Regions from separate parts of the Craterilacuibacter sp. genome, predicted to be linked through region 2. Evidence: predicted binding sites of a transcription regulator. Region 2 holds the regulator's gene; the other holds the start of a gene.
The links. Region 2 encodes sigma-54, which starts transcription at its own class of promoters, with help from an activator protein. Its sites were predicted from a motif close to CTGGCACGCTTCATGCTT; they were not measured.
Positions count from the first base shown of each region.

Region 1 (5,579 bases), on a different contig from region 2:
GCAAGCCGCGCTGGTGCTGGCGCGTGATGTGGGCGAGGTGTTGGCCGCAGAACTATCGGCCTGCGGCATTGATTTGTCGTTTACGCCGGTGCTGGATCTGGACTGGGGGCAGTGCGCGGTGATCGGTAACCGCAGCTTCCACCGCGATCCGGCGGTGGTGTCGGATCTGAGCTGTGCCTTGCAGCAGGGGTTGGCTGCCGGCGGCATGCAAAGCTGCGGCAAGCATTTTCCCGGCCACGGTTTTGTCGAGGGGGATAGCCATCATGTGATTCCGGTGGATAGCCGCTCGCTGGAGGCCTTGCGTGATGATGACCTCAAGCCGTTTGCGGCGCTGGCGAATGCCGGTATGGCGGCGGTGATGCCGGCGCATGTAGTGTATCCGGCTGTGGATGGTCAGGCAGCCGGTTTCTCGCAGCGATGGCTGCAGGACATCTTGCGCGACGAGCTGGGTTTTGACGGGGTGATCTTTTCGGATGACCTGACCATGGAAGGCGCGGCCGCCGCCGGCGATATTGTCGATCGCGCCGATGCGGCGCTGGCCGCCGGCTGCGATATGGTACTGGTGTGCAACCGCCCCGATCTGGCGGACGACTTGCTTGCCCGCCTGCTGCCGCCGGCGCAGCCGCAACTGGCCGCCCGTCTGGCGCGCATGGCCGGGCATGGCACGGCACAAGACTGGCAGGCACATGTGGCGACGGCCGCTTTTGCCGTGCGCCAGGCGAGCGTGCTGGCGCTGGGTTTGCCGGCCGATACGCTGACCGGGCCCAAGGTGGGCGAAGCCTACTAAAATATTGCCTTGCCCGCATGTTTGTGGGCGGGTCTTGCCAATCAACGCCGCAGCCTTATCCGCTGCGGCGTTTGCTGTTGAGTGGCGTCTCAGCTCAGGGGGGCGGGTTTTTCATACAGATAGCCCTGATGGTGCTGGCAGCCATTGGCCAGCAGGAAGTCGCGCTGCTGCGCGGTTTCCACGCCTTCGGCGATGACGGTCAGCTCCAGACTATGGGCCAGTGCGATGATGGTACGTACAATGGCGTCAGCGCTAGTGCTGTGCATGATGTCGTCGACAAAGCTCTTGTCGATTTTGAGCTGGTTCAGCGGCAGGTGTTTGAGGTAGGACAGCGAAGAGTAGCCGGTGCCGAAATCGTCCAGCGAAAACAGGACGCCATGCTTGCGCAGCTTGTGCATTTTGTCGGCGGCATGTGCAATATCGCTCAGCAGCAGGCTTTCGGTCAGTTCCAGCTCCAGCCGTTCGGGTGTGGCGCCACTTTGTTGCAGGATGGCAATCACGGTATCGGCAAAATCATCCTGCTGGAACTGCAGCGGACTGATATTGACCGCAAGCCGCAGATGGGCGCTGTCTTTATGTTTGCCCCAGCGCGCCAGTTGCTGGCATGCCTGTTCCAGTACCCATGTGCCTAGCGGAATGATCAGGCCAGTCTCCTCGGCCAGTGCTATGAAATACCCTGGCGGGGTGAGGCCCCGCTGCGGGTGCTCCCAGCGCAGCAGCGCCTCGTAGCCGGTGGCCACACCATTGTTATCCACCTGTTTTTGGTAGTGCAGGACAAATTGCTGTGCGGCGATGGCCTCGCGTAGTGCGTGTTCCTGCGCCAGCCGCAGCTGGACGGCAGTTTGCATTGCCTGATCATAAAAGCGCAGGGTGTTGCGCCCGGCGGTCTTGGCTTGATACATGGCAAGGTCGGCCTGGCGCAATAATTCGTCTGCGCGACCGGCACTGTCTGAAAACAGTGCGATGCCGATACTGCCGCTGCAGTGGTGGATATGGCTACCCAGGTGATAGGGCTGGGCCAGCAAGCTGCCCAGCAGCTCGGCGACATGTTCGGCCTGACTGGCGGCCTTGGCCGGTTCGCTGTCGAGGTTTTCCAGCAGGACGACGAATTCGTCGCCGCCCAGACGGGCGATGGTGTCGTCCTGGCGCAGGCGTTGCCCCAAGCGTTCGGCGGCCTCCTTGAGTAGGCGGTCTCCCATCTCGTGGCCGTAGCTGTCGTTGAGCGGCTTGAAATTGTCCAGGTCGATAAACAAGAGTGCACCTTCGTTGCCGTTGCGCTGGTGGGTGAGCAGTGCGTGGTCGATGCGTTCTAGCAGTAGCCGGCGGTTGGGTAGTCCGGTCAGCGGGTCATAAAATGCGAGGCGGTGGATCTCGCGCTCGGCAGCCTTGTGCTGTGACAGATCCGAGAGCGTGACAATGTAGTGGCTGATGGCGCCACTGTCATCCCTGATGGCGCTGCCCGTCATCCATACCGGGATGAAGCGGCCCTGTTGGTGCTTGATCCAGAGCTCGCCTTGCCAGCTGCCGCTGCTGGCTACGGCCTCCCAGATGCCGTTATAGAAATCCAGGTCGTACTTGCCGGTGCGCAGCAGTAGCGGGCTTTGGCCGGCAAGGCGGGCGCTGTTGTAGCCGCAGATTTCGCCGAATGCCCGGTTGGCGCGCAGGATCAGCTGGTCGGCGCTGACGATGAGCATGCCCTCCTGGGCATCGAATACGCTGGCTGCGATGCGCAGTTCTTCGTCGGCTGCGCGCCGCTGGCTAATGTCGCTCAGGCTGCCAACCATGCGTAATACGGTTCCCGCGTCGTCACGTTCGACCACATCGCCGCGATCCAGTACCCATACATAGTGGCCATCATGATGGCGCAGGCGGTGTTCGCTGACATAGCTGCCTTTGCCCTGCAGGCATGCCCCGATGCGTGCCTGTACTGCCGGTCGGTCGTGCGGATGGATCAGATGAATAAAAAAATCGGTGGCATGGCTGAGGTGCGATGGGTCCAGCCCTAGCAGGTGACACCATTGGGCATTGTGGCTAACCTGCTGTGCGGCCAGATTCCAGTCCCATAGTCCTTCGCCACTGGCTGTCATCGCCAGAGCCAGTTGCTGTGCCTGGGCGCCCAGTTTCAGCTCGCGTTGCTTGCGCGCATGGATGTCCTGTACGAAGCCGATGGCTTGCATGTCGGCATCGACGGCTTCGCCGCTGATATAGAGCCAGCGCCAGCTTTCGCCATCACGCACCCGTAGTTCGACGGTAAAGTGCTTGCCGTTCATGAGCTCGCGCCAAGCCGTTTGCAGTGCCGCTTGGTCTTGCGGGTGGATGCGCTCGGCCAGTTTGCGTGGATGCAGGATAGCCCCCGCGGGCAGTCCGAACAGGCGGCAGGCCTCATCCGAGCCTTCGAGGCGGTCGCCGCCAGCCGAATAGTGCCAGTTGCCCAGACGGGCCAGATGCTGGATGCGATGGTTGATTTGGTGGCGCATGGCGGTTCCCTCTTTAGGGGCGGGCACGACTTGTGTCTGGCTTTAGCATAGACGGGTAACGCCGGTCTGATTTTCCGAATGCCTGCCTGTGCCTAGCTTGCTATTGGCTCTTATTGACAAGCCGGTGTCAGCTTTAAGCTTTGTTATGGGCAATGGCTTTTTTAAAATCGGGTGAACGCTGCGGTATCCGGCAAGCTTGGTGTTGCTGCTGGCGCTAAGGGTGGGCTCGGGTGCGGGCATGGTGCCCATCCTTGCCGTTGAGCGGCAATTATTGCCGTTTTATTTGCCCGAGCTGTGCCATGTCTCTGTAAAATACCCCAGTAAAATTTGGGCCTATTCGATAGTTTGCTATTCATTCGTGTCTGGCACGAATCCTGCTATATCATGTGTGCTTACTGGGGGTGAACATGCTAGACAAGATTGCCAAACACTTTGAATTCCAGCAGCAGTCACTGAATCTGCGCGCCTATCGCGCCGAAGTGTTGGCGAGCAACCTCGCCAATGATGACACGCCCAACTACAAGGCGGTGGATTTCGATTTTGGCAAGGCTTTGTCTGGTGCGCAGTCGCAGCAGCAAGGCGCGGGCCTTGCCATGGCGCGTACCAGCGCCGGCCATCTGGATGGTGTGGCCGCCACTGCCGCCGATGGCAAGCCGGAGTTGGGCTACCGCCATAGTGTGCAGCCCAGTCTGGATGGCAATAGCGTGGACATGGATGTGGAGCGTGCTGCGTTTACCGACAACTCCTTGCGCTATCAAAGTACGCTGACCTTTCTCAATCGCCGCATTACCGGTTTGGCCGATGCAATCAAGGGTGGTCAATAATCATGTCGCTTTCCAATGTGTTTACCATTGCAGGGTCTTCGCTGACTGCGCAATCGCAGCGCCTTAATTTGGTGGCCAGTAATATTTCCAATGCCGAGAGTGCAACCAGCTCCACCGGTGAGCCCTATCGCGCGCGCCATGTGGTGTTTTCTGCCACGCCGGTGTCGGCCAGTCAGCCGCAGGTAGCGGGTGTGCGCGTGACGCAGATCGTGGAAGATACGTCGCCGTTCCGCCTCAAATACGATCCGTCGCATCCGCTGGCCGATGAAAAGGGTTATCTGAAGTTGCCCAACGTCAATCCGGTTGAAGAGATGGCCGACATGATTTCCGCTTCGCGCTCGTACCAGACCAGCGTGGAAGTGATGAATACCGCCAAGACCCTGCTGCAGAAAACCCTGCAGTTGGGCCAGTAATAGAAGAAAGGGCTTGAGCCATGGTGAGTGCCGTCAGTAGTCAGGACATCATTTCCGACCTGAACAAAACCGGGAATGCGGGCCGTTCGAGCGCGGATGCCAATTCGTCGCAAGGGATTCAGGATCGTTTCCTCAAGCTGCTGATGACCCAGTTGCAGGCGCAGGATCCGCTGAATCCGATGGACAATGCCGAGATCACCAGCCAGATGGCGCAGATCAGTACCGTGACCGGCATGGAAAACATGAACCAGACCATGAATATGCTGCTGCAATCGCAGTTCGCCAACCAGTCGATGATGGCGGCGACCATGATAGGCAAGGACGTGATGACCGACGGCAACGCGCTGCATATCAAGGGCGAGGGCGGTACCGCCAATGGTGCCGTCGAACTGAACGGGCCGGCCGACAAGGTCACGGTTACGGTATCGGATAAGGATGGCAATGTGGTCAGCACCATCGCCATCGACAAGCCGACAACCGGTATCAACAAATTCGAGTGGGACGGTACCGATGGTAGCGGCAATGCGCTGCCCGAGGGCGAGTACAGCTTCAAGGTCGAGGCCAGTAATGGGGGCGTGGCGGTGACGGCCAATCCGCTGGGCTTCAGCAAGGTGACCGGCGTGACTTGGGAACAGGGCATCCCGATGCTGATGCTGGCCGGTGGCAAGACGACTAGCCTGGGCGAGATCATCCAGATCGTTTAAGCGCAGCGCAGACAAGAATACGGAAATAGGGGCGAGACATGAGTTTTCAGCAAGGTTTGAGTGGTCTGGGTGCGGCATCCAAGCAGCTGGATGTAATCGGCAACAACGTGGCCAACGCCAGTACCGTCGGTTTTAAGAAGGCACGCGCCGAATTTTCCGATCTGTACGCGGCCAGTATGTACGGGGTGTCGGCAACGGCAACCGGTATCGGCTCGCGCACCGTGGCGGTGACCCAGCAATTTAACCAGGGACCGGTAACCAGTACCGGCAACCCCATGGATATGGCGATTACCGGGCAAGGTTTTTTTCGCATGCAAGGCGCAGACGGACAGGCGATGTATACCCGCAACGGCGAGTTCCAGCTTGATCGCGAG
Region 1 covers NZ_JBOFOO010000269.1:86-5,664, reverse strand. Annotated here, with positions in the region: partial or broken gene nagZ (beta-N-acetylhexosaminidase) at 1-787, shown strand, start outside; gene ACRC1E_RS09300 (EAL domain-containing protein) at 877-3,264, opposite strand; gene flgB (flagellar basal body rod protein FlgB) at 3,672-4,088, shown strand; gene flgC (flagellar basal body rod protein FlgC) at 4,091-4,501, shown strand; gene ACRC1E_RS09285 (flagellar hook assembly protein FlgD) at 4,522-5,205, shown strand; partial or broken gene ACRC1E_RS09280 (flagellar hook-basal body complex protein) at 5,244-5,579, shown strand, end outside.
Region 1: the regulator sigma-54 is predicted to act here: its motif matches at 3,627-3,644, upstream of flgB (flagellar basal body rod protein FlgB).

Region 2 (10,798 bases):
CCATGCGGATGCCGAGCTCGGCAATTGCCGCCAGCAACTCCATCTCCATCTCTATGCATTCTTCCAGCGACAGACCCATGCCGGCAAGCGGATGGCTACGCCGTGTTTCGGAGAAGCGCTTGACCAGAACCGGCTGCTTGGCCTCAAGGAAAAACAGGCGGACATCGATGCCGGCCTCGCGCAGTGCCTTCATTTGCAGCGGCAGTGCGCCCAGTGTGGGGTGGCTGCGCGTGTCTACGCTGATGGCAATCTGCTGGTAGCCATAGTTGCGATAAAGGGCCATGGCGTCCGACAGCATGGTGGCGGGCAGGTTGTCGACGCAGAAAAATCCCGCATCCTCGAGACTGCGCAGCGCGACCGACTTGCCCGAGCCGGACAGGCCGCTAATCAAGATCAGTTGCATGTTCCTGATCCCGCAAGAAATTGGTATGGCGTTCCACGAATTCGCGCGTACTGTCGATGCCGCGCAATTGCAGGATGTAGTTGCGTACTGCGGCTTCCACCAGTACCGCCAGGTTGCGGCCGGCGGCTACCGGCAGGATGACTTTGCGTACGCTGACGCCGAGAATATCCTGCGTTTCGGACTGGATATTGAGCCGGTCCAGTGCCTGCATCGCCTGATCATTGGCCTTGATCAGATGGATGATAAGCTTGAGTACTTTTTTGGGGCGGACAGCAGTTTCACCGAAAACGGTGCGGATATTGAGTATCCCCAAGCCTCGGACTTCAAGAAAGTCGCGCAGCAGCGCCGGGCAGCGGCCTTCCAGTGTATCGGGACCTATGCGGTAGTACTCGACGGCATCATCGGCAACCAGTCCGTGGCCACGCGAGATCAGTTCCAGAGCCAGTTCGCTCTTGCCCATGGCCGAGTCGCCCATGATCAGTACACCGATCTCGAGTACATCGAGGAAAACGCCGTGCAATACGGTAGACACCGCCAGTGTGCGTGCCAGATAGATGCGCAGTACATCCATCAGGTACGGGCTTTCCAGCGGGGTGGTCATCAGCGGAACATTGTGGGTATGGCAGTAGTCGCGCAGCAGTGCAGGCACCACTTGTGCATTGGCGACGACCACGACCGACATTTCTTTGTAGAACAGCTGATCCAGCGCCGTTTTGGCGGCGGATTTTTCCAGCCGGTTCAGGTAGTCGACTTCGGCCAGTCCCAGTACCTGCACCCGGTTGGGGTGGATGAAGTTCAGGTGTCCAACCAGCGACAGAGTAGGGCGCTGGTCATCGTTGCCGATTAAATTGTCAGAGCCGGAGCGTCCAGCTACCCAGGTCAGGTTGAGTTTTTGTTGGTTGTCCTGGTAAAGCTTGCGGACGCTGACACTAGGCATGAGTACTCCATTCTGTCAAAAGGCGGTACAGCGCTTCAGTATCGGCAGCTTGTTCCAGCTGTTCGCGCAGAACGCGGCTGGAAAATAGCTGGGCCAGTTCGGAGAGAACTTGCAGATGCAGGTCGGTAGCCTGTTCCGGCACCAGAAGGACAAATAGCAGCCGTACCGGCTTGCCATCCGGCGCATCAAACGGGATGGCCTGCCTGAGGCGGATAAACACGCCCATGGCCTCTTTCAGGCCGCGGGCACGCCCGTGCGGAATGGCTACACCTTGGCCCAAGCCGGTCGAGCCCAATTTTTCACGCGCAAACAGACTATCGAACACTTCGCTGCGGGCAATATTACCGGTGTTCTCTGCGAGCAGGCCAACCTGCTCGAACACCCGTTTTTTGCTGGCTACGTCAAGGTCGACCAGAATATGATCGCGGGAGAGTATTTTGCCGATCAGGGACATAAAAACTCGTACAGAGTGGAATCGGCGCTTATTCTACGCCTGAGTAGGCCATTGAAATAGCCCGGAAAGCAAAGCAAAACGGGAACCGCGAGGTTCCCGTTTGTAATCAAGTAATTACTCTGCCGCTGGTTGTGGTATCGCGCGATGTTCCGATACCTTGCCCTTGTGCTTGAGCAGCTGGCGGTCAAGTTTGTCGATCAGTGCATCAATGGCCGCATACATATTGTCGGCGGTGGCTTCTGCATGAATATCCTTGCCGGCCAGATGTACATTGACTTCGGCTTTTTGATCCAGCTTGTCGACCGAGAGCGTGACGGCCGTATCGATCACATTGTCTATATGGCGAACAACACGACCGAGTTTTTCTTCGACATAGTCGCGCAGTGGTTGGGTTACTTCAAGGTGGAGACCAGTGATCTTGAGGTTCATACCCTAACTCCTTCGGTTAATCGACCTGGAACAGTCCGGGTCCATGAGAATACTTATCAAGTGGAAGTCTAGAGTGCTTTGCGCAGGCTGGCTGGCGCAATTTGCATGGCTTCACGGTATTTGGCAACAGTGCGGCGTGCGACCTGAATGCCGAGATTGGCAAGCTGCTCGGCGAGTACATTGTCGGATAAGGGCTTTTTAGCGTTTTCACCATCGATCAGACGGCGCATATGAGCCTTGATTGCAGTCGCCGAACATTCGCCGCCACTATCGGTTTCCAGTGCGCTGCCAAAGAAATATTTGAGTTCGAACAGACCGCGGCTGCACAGCAGGTATTTTTGTGTGGTGACACGGGAAATGGTGGATTCGTGCAGGCCAAGCTCATCAGCAATATCGCGCAATATCAGCGGTCGCATCGCTACTTCACCTTGTTCAAAGAACTGTTGCTGCCTTTGAACAATAGCTTCCGATACTTTTAGTATGGTGTCAAATCGCTGCTGGATATTTTTTACCAACCAGCGCGCCTCTTGCAGTTGTCCTGAGAGATTGTTGCTGCTATCTCTTTGTTGTTGCAGGAGATTGGCATAAATGCTGTTGACACGCAATTTTGGCTGGGCTTGAGCATTGATGTGGGCTGTCCACTGGCCACGGACTTTACGCACCACCACATCGGGCATCAGGTAGCGGGTGTCATCTCCATCAAAACCACCGGCCGGCCGCGGGCGTAGCCGGGCAATCAGCGATTGTGCAGTACGGATTTCATCTTCGCTGGCGTCCATAATCTTGCGCAGCTTGGCATAATCGCGATTGCCCAGTAGTGCGAGGTGCTGTTTGATGATGGTGGCTGCCAACGCTTTGGCTGGCACATCACTAGGCAAGGCCGCCAGCTGGCTGGCCAGAAACTCGCTCAGGTTATAGCTGCCTATGCCCGGGGGGTCCATCTGGCGTAATAGTTGCCTGAGGTATTCCAGCTCTTCGGGTTCGACCTCCAGCGCGGGCGGCAGGCTCAGGCTGATTTCATTGACATGCGTTGCCAGATATCCCTCGTCGTCGATTTCTTCGATCAAGAGGGTGAGCAGGGCACGCTCGCGCGCCGACAAGACCAGCTCGCCCATTTGTGCCATCAGTTGGGCGCGCATGCCCAGTTTTTCCGGGGTGTTCAGGATGGGGTCGAATTCGCTGTCATCACCGCCATGCCCGGCTTTGCTGCTGCCCCATTCTTCGTAAGCCTCGCTGCCTTCACGCTCGGGCGCCTCGCTGGCTACGCTCTCCTGTTGGTTCTCCGGCTCGCTGCTTTCGTTGCCCTCGCTGCGTTCCAGCAGCGGATTGTCCTGCAAATAGCGCTCCAGCTCCGTTCCCAGTTCCAGCGTGGACATTTGCAGCAGCTTGATCGACTGCTGCAGTTGAGGTGTCAGGGTCAGCTGCTGGCTGACTTTAAGCTGGAGTGATTGTTTCATGGCGCCTTACAGGTGGAAGTGTTCGCCCAGATAAACCTTGCGTACCTGCTCGTTGCTGACCAGTTCGTCCGGTAGGCCATATGCCAGTACCTTGCCATCGTTGATGATGTAGGCACGGTCGCAGATGCGTAGCGTTTCACGCACATTGTGGTCGGTAATCAACACCCCGATGCCGCGTTCTTTGAGAAAGGCGATAATTTTCTGGATGTCGATCACCGCGATAGGGTCTACACCGGCGAAGGGTTCGTCCAGCAGAATGAAGCGCGGACGCGATGCCAGTACCCGGGCGATCTCGACCCGTCGCCGCTCGCCACCGGACAGCGCCATAGCATTGGTGTCGGCCAGATGGGCGATATTGAGATCATCCATCAGCAAGCCCAGTTCGGTCTCCATCTGCTCGCCCTTGACGCCGGAAATTTCCAGCACGGCGCAGATGTTTTCCCTGACCGTCATGCGGCGGAAAATGGAGGCCTCCTGCGGCAAATACCCTAGGCCCATGCGCGCACGTTTATGGATGGGCAGATGGGTGATGGTGATGTCGTCCAGTATGATCTCGCCGGCTTCGGCGGCAATCAGCCCGACTATCATGTAAAAGCTGGTCGTCTTGCCGGCGCCATTGGGTCCCAAGAGGCCGATGACCTCGCCGCTGGCGATTTCCAGCGAGACATCCTTGACCACGGTGCGTTTTTTAAAGCTTTTTTTGATGTGTGCAACGCTCAACCGGCTGACAGTCATTTCTTTTCCTCGGTCTTGGGTTGCAGGATTACGGTGACCCGCCCTTTGGCTGCCCCTGTCGTCTGTGGGTTGCTGCCGCTGACCTGATACAACTCGGTTTGCGTGTTGTAGGTAATGACATTACCGGCGACCGAGTCCTGGCCGCGTTTGACAAAAGCGTTGCCGGTGAGAACAGTGACACCACTTAGGCTATCGTAATCGATGCGGTTGCCTTTGCCGTCGATGTACTCGTTCTTGCCTTCGACTTTCTGGCGGAAAGTGGCGGGTTTTCCGGTAGCTAGCAGTGTCTGCTGGCCGCTGGTATTGCGGGTGACGACTACATGATCGGCCTTCAGTTGCAAGGTGCCCTGATTGACGACGACGCTGCCATCCCATACGGTCACGCCGTTGTTCTGGTCCAGCGTGCCTCTATCGGCCGACAATTCTATCGGTTTGCTGCTGTCGGCTTTTTCTGCATGGGCGCTTTGCAGGGCAAATAGCCCGGCGCACAAGACGAGCGCCGTAAATTTAAGGTTGTGCATAGCTGATCCTGACTTTCGACAGCAAGGTAATCAGGCCCTGCTGCTGTGCATAGGTAAAACCGATGGCGTTGGCGACCGAGCCGCCCTGATGGACGGTGACGGCCGCAGGGCTCTTGGCGGTCGAGGTATTCAGGTCTACGGTCAGTGCACGCGTGTCTATCTGGGTATCGGGCTTGCCGGCCTCGGCCTTGTCTATCATCACCACCTTGCGGTCAAACCACACCATGCCCGTGCTGTTGTTGTAGCGCCCAACTTCCCCTTCGACCGTGTAATTGACCTGCCCCAACTGATAGCTGGTAAGGAAGGGGTGTTCGAATTCGATATCCTTGGCATCCGGAAATTGCCACATCTTGCGTGCTTGCAAACGATCCTGAGGCAGCCCCTGCGCATCAAAACGGGTGGCGGTAAAATCTTCTACCGTATACTCGGGCTGGTCACGGTCGATCACGCTTTGCACGCTGCTGCTGCGCGTGACGCGGTCAAGCAGCATGGTCAGTACTGAGAGCATCAGTACCAGCAATAGCGGAAACAGGCGGGGAAAGCGCTTCATGCCAGATATTTCGCGATGGCCGTGTCAAACGTGCCTTGCGCCTGCATGATGAGTTCGCATACTTCGCGCACCGCGCCCAGGCCACCGCTGGCACCGGTAATGTAACGGGCGTGCTGCTGTACCAGGGCCGGAGCTGCCGGCACTGCCACAGGAAATGCGACGCGGCGCAGTACCGGCAGGTCGATGACGTCATCGCCGATAAAGGCGCAGTCGTCCGGGCTCAGGCCGCTTTGTTGCATGAGTTCATCCAGCGCCAACTGCTTGTTGCTGACGCCGCCGAAGTAAAAATCGATACCCAGTGCGCGGGAGCGGTGTTCGACGCAGGCGTCGGCGCGGCCGGAAATAATGGCCAGACGCACGCCGGTGCTTTGTAGCAGTTTGAGACCCAATCCGTCCTGTACGTAAAACGACTTGGATTCTTCACCCTGGGCGTTGTAATAGATGCGTCCATCGGTCATGACGCCATCGACATCCATGATCAGCAGTTTGACGCGGCGGGCGTATTCTTGCGGTGTGTGCATATGTGCTTTCAGACGACGCCAGCGCGCATCAGGTCGTGCATATTGAGTGCGCCTATGGCATGGCCATCTTCATCGGTGACGATCAGGCCGTTGATCTTGTACTGTTCCATCAGTTTGACGGCCTCGGCCGCCAAGCGTGTGGCCGCGATGGTGCGCGGCGTGCGGTGCATGACGTCGTCGATGATCAGTCCCGACAGGTTTTCGCTTTGATCCAGTGTTCTTCTCAGGTCGCCATCGGTATAGATACCGGCCAGCGTGCCATCCGCATGCAGGACGGCAGTCATGCCCAAACCCTTGTGCGACATTTCCAGCAAGGCGTGTTTCAGTGTCGTGCCGGATTTGACGGCCGGGAAGGCATCGCCGGCGTGCATGATATCGGTGACGTGGACCAGCAGGCGCCGGCCCAAGCTGCCGCCGGGGTGGGAGAGGGCAAAGTCTTCCTGACGGAAGTTGCGGGCATCCAAGAGGGTGACTGCCAGCGCGTCCCCTAGTGCCAGTGCCGCCGTGGTGCTGGCGGTCGGCGCTAATCCCAGCGGACAGGCTTCCTTCTCTACGGTGGCATCCAGATGGATGTCGGCTTCGCGTGCCAATGTCGAACCGGGGCGGCCGGTCATGGCGATCAGGGTGACCCCCTTGCGCTTGAGTGCCGGTAAGAGCGCGATCACTTCATCGCTTTCGCCCGAATTGGAGAGGGCGATCAGTACGTCGCGGTCGGTAATCATGCCCAAGTCGCCATGCGCCGCTTCGGCCGGATGGACAAAAAATGCCGGCGTGCCGGTACTGGCCATGGTGGCTGCAATCTTGCGGGCGATATGGCCGGATTTTCCGATGCCAGTAATGACCACCCGGCCACTGCATGCCAGTAGAATGTCGATGGCGGCCAAAAACTCGCCATTCAGGCGGTCGGCCAGCTTGAGTATGGCGTCGGCCTCGATGCGGAGGACGCCGCGTGCCAGTTCTAGGCGGGATGGTGTGTGCGCTTGTTCCATAGCCGCATAGTATATCAGCTTATAATCGGCCTTCCTGCTCCTGTCGCTGTAAATGGCCGCATGTTGCCAAACCGGATTTCAACTTCTGAACTAGGAAATTTTTGCCTGATGCATTCTCTTGCTCCTATCGTACTGGTCCTCTTGTGTGCCGTGCTGGCCGTTACCTTGTGCCGCAGTGTCAAGGTTCCGCCCATGCTGGGCTATCTGGTGGTCGGTTTTATCGCCGGACCCAGTGTATTGGCACTGGTGCCGGATGGTGAGGAAACCCAGTTTTTGGGTGAGATAGGCATCGTATTCATGATGTTTTCCATTGGTCTGGAATTTTCACTGCCCAAGCTTAATGCCATGCGCCGCTTGGTGTTTGGTATCGGCTTGGCGCAGGTGGTGGTGACCTTGTTGCTGATCATGGGCGGGGTGTGGGCTTTTAGTGGTAATCCGCTGGCTGGCTTTGCCATTGGCGGGGCACTGGCGATGTCATCGACGGCTATCGTCAGCAAACTGCTGACCGAACGCTTGGAGCTGGGGCAGCCCCATGGCCAGCTGGCGATGGGGGTTTTGCTATTTCAAGATATTGCGGTCGTCCCGCTATTGATCCTGCTGCCGGCTTTTGCCGGAGATTTGTCTTCTTTGTGGATGGATTTGGCGCTAGCCGGGGTCAAGGTCGTGGTCGTGATGGCATTGCTGTTCTTTTTTGGCCAGCGTTTGATGCGACCGTGGTTTCATCTGGTTGCCCGCCAGCGTTCGGGCGAGCTGTTTATGATCAATGTGCTGCTGGTGACTCTGGGTATTGCCTGGCTGACAGAGCTATCCGGTCTATCGCTGGCATTGGGCGCTTTTGTTGCCGGCATGCTGATTTCGGAAACCAAATACCGTTTTCAGGTGGAGGAGGATATCCGCCCGTTTCGAGACATCTTGCTGGGTTTTTTCTTTATTACGGTGGGGATGAAGCTGGAACTGCCGGTGCTGTATCAGCGCTGGGATGAAGTACTGGTGATGCTATTTTTGCTATTGCCGCTGAAACTGGCGGTGGTGTTTGCGATTGGTCGCGCCTTCGGCCAGCGTAGTAATGAGTCATTCAAGGGGGCACTGGCCTTGGCGCAAGGGGGCGAGTTCGGTTTTGTATTGCTCGCACTGGCGAGCAATCTGGCGCTGGTGCCATTGGCATCGGTACAAGCTGCATTGGCCGCCATTATTATTTCCATGCTGATTGCGCCATTCTTGATTCAGCATGCAGACGCGATTACCCGGCGTTTTATCCGTAACGACTGGATGCTGCAATCGCTGGATCTGCATCAGGTCTTTGTGCAGAGTATGACCAAGTCGGAACATGTGCTGATTTGTGGTTATGGCCGCAGCGGGCAGGCGCTGGCACGGCTGCTGGAAGCCGAGGAGGTGCCATTTTTTGCTCTTGATCTCGATCCGGAGCGGGTGCAGGAAGCCAGCGCGGCCGGAGACCCGGTGGTGTTTGGTGATGCTGCGCGCAAGGAAGTGCTGGGCGCTGCCGGTATCCAGCGTGCCAAAGTCGTGGTCATCACCTTTGCCGACACGCATGCGGCCGAGCGTATTATCGAGGTGGTGCAGGCGCTCAAACCCAACTTGCCGGTGATTGTGCGCACCATAGACGATAGCGATATTGAACGCCTGCGCGCAGCCGGTGCCGACGAGGTTGTCGCCGAGGTGATGGAAGGCAGCCTCATGCTGGCCTCGCAAGCGCTCATGGTCATGGGCGTGCCGGTGAGCCGGGTGTTGCGTCGAATCCGTACGGTGCGTGAAGCACGCTATGGCTTGTTTCGCGGCTTTTTCCGCGGCGTGGGTGACGAGGTTGCCGGTAGTGACGAGTCCTTGCAGCAGCGGCTGGAGAGTGTACGTCTGGTGTCCGGTGCTTACGCGGTTGGCAAGCGTTTGGGCGAGCTAGATCTCGCCAAGCTTGAGGTCGAGATTAAAACCGTGCGCCGGCGCCAGTTCAAGCGTTCGGATCTGAGTGCCGATTTTGTACTGGAAGAAAATGATGTGGTGGTGCTTTTGGGGCGTCCCGAGCAATTGGCGCAGGCTGAAAGCAGATTACTGCAGGGCGAGTAAGGCGCGCGCCGGGCATTGTCCGGCTTGCTGCCCGTAAAATGAGCAGCGATGCTCCCTGATCCCTAATCCCTAATCACGGCAATATTGTCGTGATCTGTTTTTTCAGCTCCTGCTTGAGTGCCTGCTGCTTTTCGTTGGGCGAGGTCTTGCCTTTAACCATGGCGTTAAAGTCTAGCGCGTAGGTGGGGGCATTGATCTGGCCGGTGATTTTTAGCGGTACATTGACGTTTCCCAAGCGGCTGAACGAGCGCGGGTTGGCTTTTACATCGAGGGTGTAGTCGATAATGCTTTGTGGCAGGTCAAGCTTGCCGTTGCCGTGTACGTTCACCAGTTGTGATACCAATTGCAAATCCTGATTACGTGCAATGCCGTTATCCAGGTCGAAGCTGGCTGACAAGGCCTGGAAGGTGGTTTTCTGCTTGCGGTCAGTGGCCAGCGAAGTGGTGCTCCAGTCTTTGAGTTCGGCTGGCAGGTTTTTCAGGGCGGCAACCAGGTCTATGCCGGTGAGCGCGCCTTGTGCCAGCTTGATGCTGGCCTGTCCGGTTAGCGTATCGCGTAAGGCGGCCAGCGAACTGCCGTGTGCGACCAGATTGACATCGCCGCTACCTTTGCCCTCGATGCGGTTGAAGTCGAACAGGTCGAGCAGCAAGGGGCGAATATGCATGCCGTGCAATTGCTGGTTGATGGACAGGGTAGCCTCTTTGCCGCGTTGCAGTCTGGCGCTGCCGCTCAGCTTGCCCTGATAGATGCTGGCCGACAGATTGTCGACGGCAAATGCATTGCGATCGGCTTCGACGTGGGCGTTGATGTCGCGCACACGGAAGCGTCCCATATTCAGTTCGCCAATTGCGACTTTGCCCTTGAGGTGGAGGAAGTCCATCCACTCAAGTTGCAATGGTGTTTTGTCTTGAAATAAGGCAACCGCCTGTTCGGGTTTGGTTTCCGGCAGGTAGCGGTTGAGGTCCAGCACGTCGATGGCAAGTGCGGCTTCGTGGTGCGGATCAATGAAGCCGGTCTGATCCAGTGCCAGCGCAAGGCGGGCGCCATCCAGCTTGCCTTCGACGCGCAGGGTTAGCTGGCTGCGATCAAGCTCGCCACTGAGTGCCCCCAGTAACGAGGCCGAGAGTTGGCCGCGCGGCAGAACAGGGGTAATCAGGCTGGCATCCAGTTTTAAGGGCTCCATGCGCAGGGTATTCAGCGCCGCCAGTTGTAAGGGCGCAGATAGCTTGAGTTTGATGGAGTGGGGGCCTTGCGAAGAGATGAGCTCTGCACCGAGTTGATCGGCGTAGAGGCCTGCCGGGTTGAGTTTGAGCTGATCCAGTGCGCCGTTGAAACGGTAGCGGACTTGTGCGTAATTGAATTCACCTGATCCTGTGGCATGCGGAATCAGTATCTCCCCCGGGTTGGCGCTAGCGTAAGGGATGCCGGCTTTCAAGTGCAGCTTGGCCTGCGGATTGTCCAGACTGATGTTGATGGCTTTGGCCGTAGTTTGCAGTGTGGCCGTATCGATAGCCAGATCGCCGCCGATTTGTAGTGTGCTGTTGGCCGTGCGGCCACTACGGGTGATGATGGTCGCGGCCATGCCGCTTACGTCAATCTTGTCTTGCGCTTGGGTGTAAGGCGCTGACAAAGCCAGCTTGAACTCGCGTTTGCCATCAATCAGCCGGGTATCCAGTTGCAAGTGGGCTCTGGATGCCATGTCGACTAGTTCGAGCTGCGTATC
Region 2 covers NZ_JBOFOO010000250.1:1,385-12,182, reverse strand. Annotated here, with positions in the region: gene rapZ (RNase adapter RapZ) at 1-403, opposite strand, end outside; gene hprK (HPr(Ser) kinase/phosphatase) at 384-1,340, opposite strand; gene ptsN (PTS IIA-like nitrogen regulatory protein PtsN) at 1,333-1,794, opposite strand; gene hpf (ribosome hibernation-promoting factor, HPF/YfiA family) at 1,909-2,223, opposite strand; gene ACRC1E_RS08720 (RNA polymerase factor sigma-54) at 2,292-3,680, opposite strand; gene lptB (LPS export ABC transporter ATP-binding protein) at 3,687-4,415, opposite strand; gene lptA (lipopolysaccharide transport periplasmic protein LptA) at 4,412-4,936, opposite strand; gene lptC (LPS export ABC transporter periplasmic protein LptC) at 4,923-5,486, opposite strand; gene ACRC1E_RS08700 (KdsC family phosphatase) at 5,483-6,007, opposite strand; gene ACRC1E_RS08695 (KpsF/GutQ family sugar-phosphate isomerase) at 6,016-6,996, opposite strand; gene ACRC1E_RS08690 (cation:proton antiporter domain-containing protein) at 7,105-9,075, shown strand; gene ACRC1E_RS08685 (AsmA family protein) at 9,149-10,798, opposite strand, start outside.